2 regions of the Marinomonas sp. CT5 genome follow, and region 1 is predicted to be linked to the other one. Evidence: predicted binding sites of a transcription regulator. Region 1 holds the regulator's gene; the other holds the start of a gene.
What was found. Region 1 encodes LexA, which represses DNA repair genes until DNA is damaged. Its sites were predicted from a motif close to TACTGTNTANNTANACAGTA; they were not measured.
Positions count from the first base shown of each region.

Region 2: a site for LexA is predicted at 3,203-3,222, ahead of uvrA (excinuclease ABC subunit UvrA). Genes of this name have one in related genera too.

Region 1 covers NZ_CP025572.1:2,246,247-2,251,366, forward strand. The annotation lists gene topA (type I DNA topoisomerase) at 1-731, shown strand, start outside; gene C0J08_RS10480 (DUF6586 family protein) at 728-1,195, shown strand; gene C0J08_RS10485 (hypothetical protein) at 1,198-1,458, shown strand; gene lexA (transcriptional repressor LexA) at 1,555-2,178, opposite strand; gene dinG (ATP-dependent DNA helicase DinG) at 2,248-4,371, shown strand; gene C0J08_RS10500 (DEAD/DEAH box helicase) at 4,637-5,120, shown strand, end outside.
Region 2 covers NZ_CP025572.1:4,448,313-4,453,432, reverse strand. The annotation lists gene rplQ (50S ribosomal protein L17) at 1-190, shown strand, start outside; gene uvrA (excinuclease ABC subunit UvrA) at 328-3,150, opposite strand; gene C0J08_RS21145 (MFS transporter) at 3,307-4,665, shown strand.

The DNA of each region.
Region 1 (5,120 bases):
CAAAAGAGCGCTGTAAAGCAACGATTAACCTTGTTCGAGGCGATGAAGCTGTCGCTGTAGACGATGAAGAAGGTGAATCTAAAGCGCTGATTAATAAACATCGCTGTAAAATTTGTGGTTCAGCCATGGATAGTTATTTAATGGATGAGCATCGCAAGCTTCACGTATGTGGTAACAATCCATCTTGTTCTGGCTTTGAAGTCGAACATGGGACTTTTAAAATAAAAGGTTACGATGGGCCAACGCTTGAATGTGATAAGTGTGGTTCAGAAATGCAATTAAAAACAGGGCGTTTTGGTAAGTACTTTGGTTGCACGAATGAGGAATGTAAAAATACTCGTAAGTTGCTGAAGAATGGAGAGGCGGCTCCACCAAAGATGGACCCTGTGCCTATGCCCGATCTAGCTTGTCAAAAAGTAGAAGATCATTATGTTCTTCGTGATGGCGCAACAGGGCTGTTCCTAGCGGCGAGTCAGTTTCCACGCAAACGAGAAACTAGAGCGCCTCTTGTCAAAGAATTATTGCCTTATATGGATCAGATAGATTCTAAGTATCACTTCTTTGCGAATGCTCCAGTAAAGGATTCCGAAGGTCGCCCAACGATTATTCGTTATAGCCGTAAAACAAAAGAGCAATATGTTATGACGGAAAACGAAGAAGGTAAGCCAACTGGCTGGAAAGCCTTTTATGTTGGTTCTAAATGGGTGATTGAGGAAGGTAAAAAGAAATGACCAGTGCCAGTTTAGCTAGCCTAACCAATCAAAAGTTGGATACGGCAAGACGCTTTATACAGCAAAGTCAGGATTGTAATGAAGCATGGCTGAAGGTTGGCCTTGAAAGTTCGGCTATTTTCCAATTAAGAAGTGCGTTGAATGGGCTATTGAAAGAAGTCTCCGCTGCCTATTCTTTATCTGGCTCTCTGGAAGTGGCTAAGTTATTGGCTGAATCTGAAAAAAAGCAAATGGCTGTGCCAGTGTTAGGTGAGTTAGATGATTTGCTTTCTCGGCAGGATTCTTGGTGCTTTCTATTGAACCAGGCTTATTTGGTTCAGTATGAGTGTCGCGCTTCAATGTCTATGGTTCAAGCCGATGATTTAATCGGTCGTGGAGATGACGCTGGGGCGTCAGTGAGTTTCTATTTGACCAAGCTAGTCGAATTAGTATTACGTTTTAGAGAAGAGTCATCAGAGTATTGAATATGAAAGAATCCTACCTAGAAATTGTTGAGCTTGATAACGGCGATATCGTGCTGCGTCCGGCCAGTGAAGATGGTGAGGAAACAGTGCCATTGGCAACGCTTAAAATTTCCGATGACACTCGGTCTTATTTAAAAGATCGTTATTTTGAAATGGCGAAATGTATGTTTCATGCGGGTATTGATTATGTATATTCAGATGAAGCCTTTCTTGAAGACGAATCAGAGTATCTTGATGACTACCGTCCTAAAATTTTACATTAAGGGTGTGAGATCGAAAGGTGTATAAGGAAGTTAAATTAAAGGCGAAGCTCATGCTTCGCCTTTAATTTTTACAATATTTGATAAGGGTTAATCTAATCAAATACCTTGTCTAATTACCCCTACTGATAAACCTTCGATGGCAAAGTCTTCACTTTCTAAATTGACAATAATGTCATCAAATTCTTCATTTTCAGGGATTAGACGGACGATGCTGCCTTTTTGCTCGAATCGTTTCACTGTGACTTCATCGCCTATTCGTGCAACCACAATTTGGCCATTCCGTACCGTGGTGGTTTTATGAACGGCGAGTAAATCGCCTTCCATTATGCCAATATCTTTCATGCTGGTTCCCGAGACAGACAAGAAGTAGTCAGCATGGGGGGAAAACATACTGGCAGGTATGCCGACATGAGAATGAATGTTTTCTTGGGCTAAAATAGGGTACCCTGCTGCAACTTTGCCAATAACGGGTAAACCTAGGTCGTCTTTTGATTCATCATTAGAGGCCATATCAATAAGGCGAATGCCACGAGAGGCGCCAGATAGCATCTCTATAGCGCCTTTTTTACAAAGGGCTTTAAGGTGCTCTTCTGCTGCATTGGGAGATTTAAATCCAAGCCTGCGTGCAATTTCTGCTCGAGTGGGTGGAAAACCAGTTTCACTAATAAAATCGCGAATGGTTTCTAGAACGTCAGATTGTCTTTTGGTTAATTTAATCATAGGGTATCTGGTTGTTTATACAGTTACTGTTATTATATACAGCATTCCTAACTATACTCAATGATATAAATGCTTTCAGACGAACTAAAAACACAAATTCAACTTGCATATCGAGCCTCTTTGGATGCGAAGTCCCATAAACCAAGGGCTGGACAGCGCCAAATGATTGGTGCGATTGCTCGTACTTTAGGTAATATTAAACAAGGCTCGGAAGGTGAGCGACTTGAAGAAAAACATGTTGCTGTTATTGAAGCCGGTACGGGGACAGGAAAAACCTTGTCTTATTGTCTTGCAGCAATTCCTATCGCTAAAGCACGTGGCCTCAAATTAATCATTTCAACCGCTACGGTGGCGCTACAAGAGCAAATTTTACACAAAGAATTGCCGGATCTGCTCGAGCATACTGAGTTGAGCTTTAAATATACGCTCGCGAAGGGGCGAGGGCGTTATTTGTGTTTGAACAATCTTGAGAGTTTTTTGAGTTCTGAAGAGCAAGCTATGGACGATATGTTTGCCGGTCTGTTTGAACAACACTTGCATTCTGATGATGTTAATACCGTTTTATATCAAGAAATGGATGTTGCTCTGTCAAAAGGGGAGTGGGATGGCGATAAAGATAATTGGTCCGGGGTGGTTCGTGATCAAGATTGGCGTCGTTTAACCACAGATCATCAGCAATGTACTAACCGTAATTGTGCAAACTATTCAGCTTGCCCATTCTTTAAAGCCCGTGCTGAAATCGAAGTAGCGGATGTGATTGTTGCTAACCATGATTTGGTGTTGGCTGATTTGTCTTTGGGTGGAGGGGCAATACTTACACCGCCTAAAGAAACAATTTATGTTTTTGATGAGGGGCATCACCTTCCAGATAAGGCAATAGGGCATTTTCGTCATGAAGTTCGTTTACAGCAAAGTATTACTTGGTTGCGTCAATTAGAAAAAAATTTGGTGAATTTAAAGCAGGAACTTACTGATGCCGTAAGTGTAACTGGGCAGTTATTACTTAAGATTCCTCAGCAAATACAGAATATTGTCAACTTTATCCAGTATGCGCAGCAGGGTTTGGCGCCTTACATCCAAGGTTTAGGACTGGATCAAGAGAATAATCAGCATAGGTTTGAGTTCGGGCTTATTCCAGATGAATTGCGTCAGCTTGCTTACAGTCTACAAACAACGTATCAAAAACTATTTAACAGTATTGAAAGTATTCAAGAAGAATGTAAAAAGACCAAGCAAAACGAAGGAATGGGAGTGACCGCGGAGACCGCTGAAACCTGGCAGCCAATACTTGGGGTGATTCTTGGACGTTTAGAGGTTTGTATTGGTTTGTGGCGTTTGTATTCAACTGTCGATGACCAAAATTATCCGCCTAATGCACGCTGGTTGATTTTGTCTGGTCAAGGAATGGAACAAGACATTGAACTTGGAGGATCTCCTATCCTAGCTGCGAATACTTTAAGGCAGCAGTTGTGGGATAAGTGTTTTGGTGCGGTGGTGACTTCCGCGACATTGACAGCGCTGAATCAATTCCACCGTTTTAATATGCGATCAGGGGTGCCTAGGGAAAGCGAATATTTACGAGTTATGAGTCCCTTTAATTTTCAAGAAAATGGTCTGTTGGTCGTACCGGATATGGAGCATGAACCCAATCGGGTTGATCAGCACACTGCTGAAATTGTTGCCTATTTAGATGAGCATGTGAATACGGAGAAAGGAAGCTTGGTGTTATTCTCTTCTCGTCGACAGATGGAAGAGGTGGCCCAGTCCGTTTCAGCAGGATTGCAGGAAATACTTTTGATGCAAGGTGAGCAGTCTAAGCGTGTTATTTTGGACTCACACAAGTCTCGTATTGATGATGGAAAAGGAAGCTTATTGCTTGGCTTAGCAAGCTTTGCTGAAGGCGTGGATTTACCTGGCAATTATTTAACTTGTGTGTATATCGCTAAAATTCCATTTGCTGTACCGGATGATCCGGTTGAAGCGACGCTGGCTGAATGGATTCAGAAACGTGGTGGCAATCCATTCATGGAAATTACTATTCCAGATGCTTCGTTGCGTTTGGTGCAAGCAACTGGGCGGTTATTGAGAAGCGAAAAAGATTCTGGTGAAATACATATTTTAGATAAACGTTTAAAAACAAAGCGTTATGGATCTCAATTGATTAATAGTTTACCTCCTTATAAGTATCAGTAGTCAGGGAGGTAGGTTTATTAATCCTCAATCTTTCAGAGAAGTGGTTAAATAAAACGTTATTCTGAAAAAATAGTAGGGCATAACCCAAAAGCCTGCACTCTCTTTCAATAACGAATTTTTATTCGCCCTCAAGAAAGAGAACTTATTCGTATCCTTCCTAGGCTTAACAAAGCGGAAGCAAGGGGTGATAAAGCTTTACCAATTAGGTACACTCCTTGCTCAGATTATTAACCTCAAATCACAATAGAAGCGTATAGATTCCAATATGGAAAAACAAACTCAAGAAGCTCCAGCAGAAATCACTACAAAACCTAAGCGTACTCGTCGCCCTAATAAGCGTCCAAAAAATAATGATGATGCTCAATCACGTCCTGAAGCTAAGGCCACTGAGAATACAAACGCTAAGGTTTGGTCTATAGAAGACTTTCCGGTTGCTGAAGTTGAAGGCAAGATGCGCTTCCATGATTTGAACCTTCCTGACCGAGTTATTAAGTCTATTGCCGAAATGGGCTTTGAATATTGCAGTGAGATCCAGGCCGAAACGTTACCAACGACTTTGTTGGGTTACGATATAATTGGTCAGGCTCAAACAGGGACAGGGAAAACAGCGGCTTTTTTGATAGCCATGATCAGTGATTTTCTTGATTACCCTTTGGAAGAAAAGCGAGCCAATAATTTTGCCCGAGGTTTAATTATTGCACCGACGCGTGAGTTGGCAATACAAATCGCCGATGAAGCAGTCAAACTAA
Region 2 (5,120 bases), 2.2 Mb from region 1:
TCGCCTAGCCTTTGCTCGTACTCGTAGTAAAGATGCAGTAGGTAAATTGTTTTCTGAACTTGGTCCTCGTTACCAAGCTCGTCCTGGTGGATATGTTCGCATTTTGAAATGTGGCTTCCGTGCAGGTGACAATGCACCTATGGCTTATGTTGAATTGGTCGATCGTCCAGTTACAGAAGCCGCTGAGTAATATCAGTTTGTTATAAAAAAGCCGAGCTAATATATTAGCTCGGCTTTTTTTGTGCAGAATTAATCTGATATTCAGTTATAAAAAAACACTTTAGGAAGGTGTCGTCTCTAAAGTGTTTTTGTTGTTTTACCATCTACTCAATTAAAAATTTGTTTTAAGAAGCGACCTGTATGGGATTGTTTTGATTCTGCGATATCTTCAGGAGTACCTTCGGCAATTATATAACCTCCTCCACTACCCCCTTCGGGCCCTAAATCGACTATCCAGTCCGCCGTTTTTATCACATCAAGGTTATGCTCAATAACGACCACAGTATTGCCATGATCCCTTAATCTGTGAAGAACCTTGAGTAGTTGTTCGATATCGGAAAAATGCAGGCCTGTTGTTGGCTCATCAAGAATATACAGTGTTGTACCTGTGTCTCGCTTAGATAGTTCTTTTGCTAACTTAACCCGCTGAGCTTCGCCACCTGAGAGTGTCGTGGCTGCTTGTCCCAGACGAATATAGCCTAAACCCACATCAATTAGGGTTTGTAATTTTCGGGCAATTGATGGAACGGGATCAAAGAACTCTCGTGCATCTTCGATGGTCATTTCAAGGCATTCGTGAATGTTTTTACCCTTGTAAGTTATTTCGAGAGTTTCACGATTGTAACGCTTACCCTTGCAGGTATCGCATGGGACATAGATGTCTGGCAAAAAATGCATTTCAACTTTGATGACGCCGTCACCTTGACAGGCCTCACAGCGGCCACCTTTTACGTTAAAGCTGAATCGTCCTGGTTTATAGCCACGGGAGCGTGATTCTTGCGTCGCTGAAAACAGCTCTCTCATTGGGGTAAAGATACCAGTATAGGTCGCTGGGTTTGATCTTGGTGTTCGTCCAATAGGGCTCTGATCAATATCTACGCATTTGTCGAATAAATCTAAGCCTTCAATGCGATCATGCGGTGCAGCTTTTAATGTGGTTGCTCCATTTAGAGCGGTTGCGGCTAATGGGTACAGGGTGCCATTTATTAATGTCGATTTACCGGAACCTGATACGCCTGTAATGCAGGTCATTACGCCAACAGGAATGTGAAGGTCAACGGTATTTAGATTGTTGCCGGTAGCACCGATAAGTTTTAGGTACTGTTTATCTTTTGCTGGGTGGCGAATACTTGGTATGTCAATTTTTCGTTTGCCAGTTAGGAATTGTCCAGTAATGGATTCTTCGCAATTCATGATGTCTTGCGGTGTTCCGCTAGCAATAATTTGACCGCCATGTACGCCTGCGCCTGGACCAATATCGACAACAAAATCAGCTACTCGAATAGCATCTTCGTCATGCTCAACCACAATGACGGTATTGCCTAGATCTCTTAGTCTGGTCAGTGTTGCTATTAATCTTTCGTTATCACGTTGATGTAATCCAATGGAAGGTTCATCAAGAATATACATGACGCCCACTAAGCCCGCGCCAATCTGGCTGGCAAGACGAATTCGCTGAGCTTCCCCACCAGAAAGAGAGTCTGCTTTACGGTCTAAGGTTAAATAATCTAGACCAACATTCACTAGGAACGTTAGACGATCACGAATTTCTTTTAGAATCTTTGAAGCGATTTCGCCGCGAGCGCCAGGTAGCTCTAGAGTTTCAAAGTATTCTAGACATTTGGCAATTGGATAAGTCACCACCTCTGGCAGTGTTTGTTCAGCAATAAATACGTTACGAGCCGATCTATTAAGACGGGATCCATGGCAGTCAGGGCAAGGCTGAATGCTTATGTATTGTGAAAGGTCATCGCGAACACTATCAGATTCTGTTTCATGATACCGACGTTGTAAGTTTGGTATAACACCTTCAAATGCATGAGAGCGTGTCATTTTATCGCCACGTTCATTAATATAAACAAAGTCTATCTTGTCTTTTCCCGAGCCGTGTAAAATGCGCTTTTTGAATTCATCAGGGATGTCTTTATATTTAGATTCAATATCAAAACCGTAGTGCTTTGCCAAAGCGCTAAGCTGCTGATAATAAAAGATGCTGCGTCTGCCCCAGCCTCGAATTGCGCCCTCAGCAAGCGTTAAGGTTTCATCTTGAATAATTCTTTCTGGGTCAAACATTTGGTGTGTGCCAAGACCATCGCAAGTTTGACATGCGCCATTGGGGTTGTTAAATGAAAAGAGACGAGGCTCTAATTCCGTTAAGCTATATCCGCAGACTGGACAGGCGAATTTGCTGGAGAAAATATACTCTTCTTTTTCATCGTCCATGTTGATGACTTTTGCAATGCCGTCGGATAAACCAAGGCAAGTGTCAAAAGACTCAGCTAAGCGCAATTGGAGGTCCGAGCGGACTTTAAAGCGATCAATAACGACTTCGATGGTATGTTTTTTGTTTTTTTCTAATGCTGGTGCATCGTCTAAATCGACGACAAGGCCATCGATTCGTGCCCGAATGAACCCTTTTGACAGTAAATCGCTAATGGTATGTAGGTGTTCGCCTTTGCGATCTTTCACTATCGGGGCGAGAAGCATCATTTTGGTTTCTTCTGGTAGCGATATAACTTTATCGACCATTTGTGATATGGTTTGCGCCTCTAATGGTTCACCGTGATCTGGGCAACGTGGTTGTCCTGCTCGAGCAAATAACAATCGCAGATAATCGTAGATTTCTGTTATTGTACCCACTGTTGATCTTGGGTTGTGAGATGTGGATTTTTGCTCAATGGAAATAGCAGGCGATAACCCTTCGATGTGATCTATGTCCGGCTTTTCCATCATAGATAAAAATTGTCTAGCGTATGTTGAGAGAGATTCTACATAGCGACGTTGGCCTTCCGCATACAATGTGTCAAAAGCAAGTGACGATTTACCTGAGCCGGATAGGCCTGTAATCACGACAAGCTTGTCTCTTGGGATGTCTAAATTCACATTTTTTAAATTGTGAGTGCGGGCCCCGCGTATGGTTATGGTATCCATGAGTCTCCAATGTGAAGTCGATCAACAGAAAAAATCTGCTAGTAAATGAAATAACTGTCTATTTTTACAGTAGTTGAAATGGAGCTTCAACGGTATTTTTTGTAAAATTGCGATCTTTTTTCTTAACCACCTAAGTTAAGCGGTTGAAACCTCTTTATGGATCTACTCGAACGTCGTTCAGTTCTTGCTTTAGCACTGATTTATTTATTTAGAATGTTGGGCTTATTTCTCATTATGCCAGTAATCAGTGTTGCTGCGGATGGGTTAATAGGCGCTGATGCAGCTTTGATTGGCACCGCCATCGGTATTTATGGTTTAACCCAAGCGAGTTTACAGATCCCGATGGGGATGTGGTCAGATAAAATTGGCCGTAAGCGCGTTATTATCATTGGCTTGTTGTTGTTTGCTGTAGGTAGCTTAATTTGTGCCAATGCGAGCGATATCAATACCTTAATTGTTGGGCGCGCTGTTCAGGGCGCAGGAGCCATTGCTAGTACCTTGATGGCGTTGTTGAGTGATGTGACTAGAGAGCAGAACCGTACTAAAGCCATGGCTCTAGTGGGAGTGAGTATTGGCGCTTCTTTCATGCTGTCTTTGGTATTGGGGCCTTGGATTTTTGCTTTGATAGGGTTGTCCGGCCTGTTCTATCTATCTTTTGCGTTATCTTTACTCGGTATTGGCTTGATCATTTTTGCGGTGCCTAATATCGTCCAGCATACATTTCGACGTGATACGACACCCAGCATTTTAGCCTTAGGTTTAGTGTTGAAGGATTCAAAGTTGCGTTTTTTGAATGTAAGCGTTTTGTTGTTGCATGCCAGCTTAACCGCCTTATTTGTGACTGTGCCAAATGAGTTGATTCAACAATTCAATTTACCGTTATCGCAGCATAGTTGGTTGTACTTGGCGATCATGGGTTTTGCTTTCGTTGGTATGCTACCATTAGTCATCATTGCTGAATCAAAAGGCAAGATCAAAAGCGTGCTCATCGCTGTGATGATTTTGCTTGGTTTAAGCTCGATCTTTTTGCAATGGGCTCCTTATCTTTGGGTATTTGGGGCGTTGTTGTGGGTCTATTTTGTAGGTTTTAACTCATTGGAAGCCTTATTACCTTCTTTGATTAGTAAGTTGGCGCCAGTAGGTTATCGTGGAACCGCGATGGGGGTATTTTCTACCCATCAATTTATGGGATCATTTTTGGGTGGTGTTGGTGGTGGATGGTTGCTCCAACACCATACAAACGGTGGTGTCTTTTGGGTTGTCGGTGTGGTGTTTTTGGCGTGGTCTTTAGTTTGCGCTGCTCAGCCTGCACCTCGCCAGTTAAGCAGTTTGGCGTTTAGTCTACCTAATATGACAGATGAAGATGTATCAAAGTTGGCGGATCAACTTGCTGAAATCCAAGGAGTGGAAGGTATGCAAATTTTTAAAGATGAGCAAACTGCTTATCTGAAAATCGATAAAAAAATATTAGACAAAGAGGCTCTGGTGCATCTGGCACCGCAAGTGCGTCTTTAATCAAAACACTATTCTATCTTTTAGTTGGAGAAGAACGTCATGGCACGTGGAATAAATAAAGTAATCTTTAATCATCATTGAAAAACTATACACGCACTATACATTAAGTAAGTGATGAAATTAGATGCTGATTTTTTAAACAGGTGCCTTTAATCAAGTCTTAGGCGTTCTGGTTTTGATGTTTTAAACCTCAAACCATCTAACTTGCAACGAAGAGAATTACATAACTAAGCACATTCAAGAGGCAGAGACTCATCGTACATCAATTGCCACCGTATCCATTACCTGCGGATGCAATAAGAGATAGATCGTGGCTTAAGTCTTAATAAAAATACTCGGACGAACAGATAATTTTAGATCTCGCAGAAAAGTAAGCTATCGCCAAAGCTGACGACTCCATTCTTAAGACTCAATTAATTTAAGCCGTTTCCCTACAAGTAAACACATTAATAGAA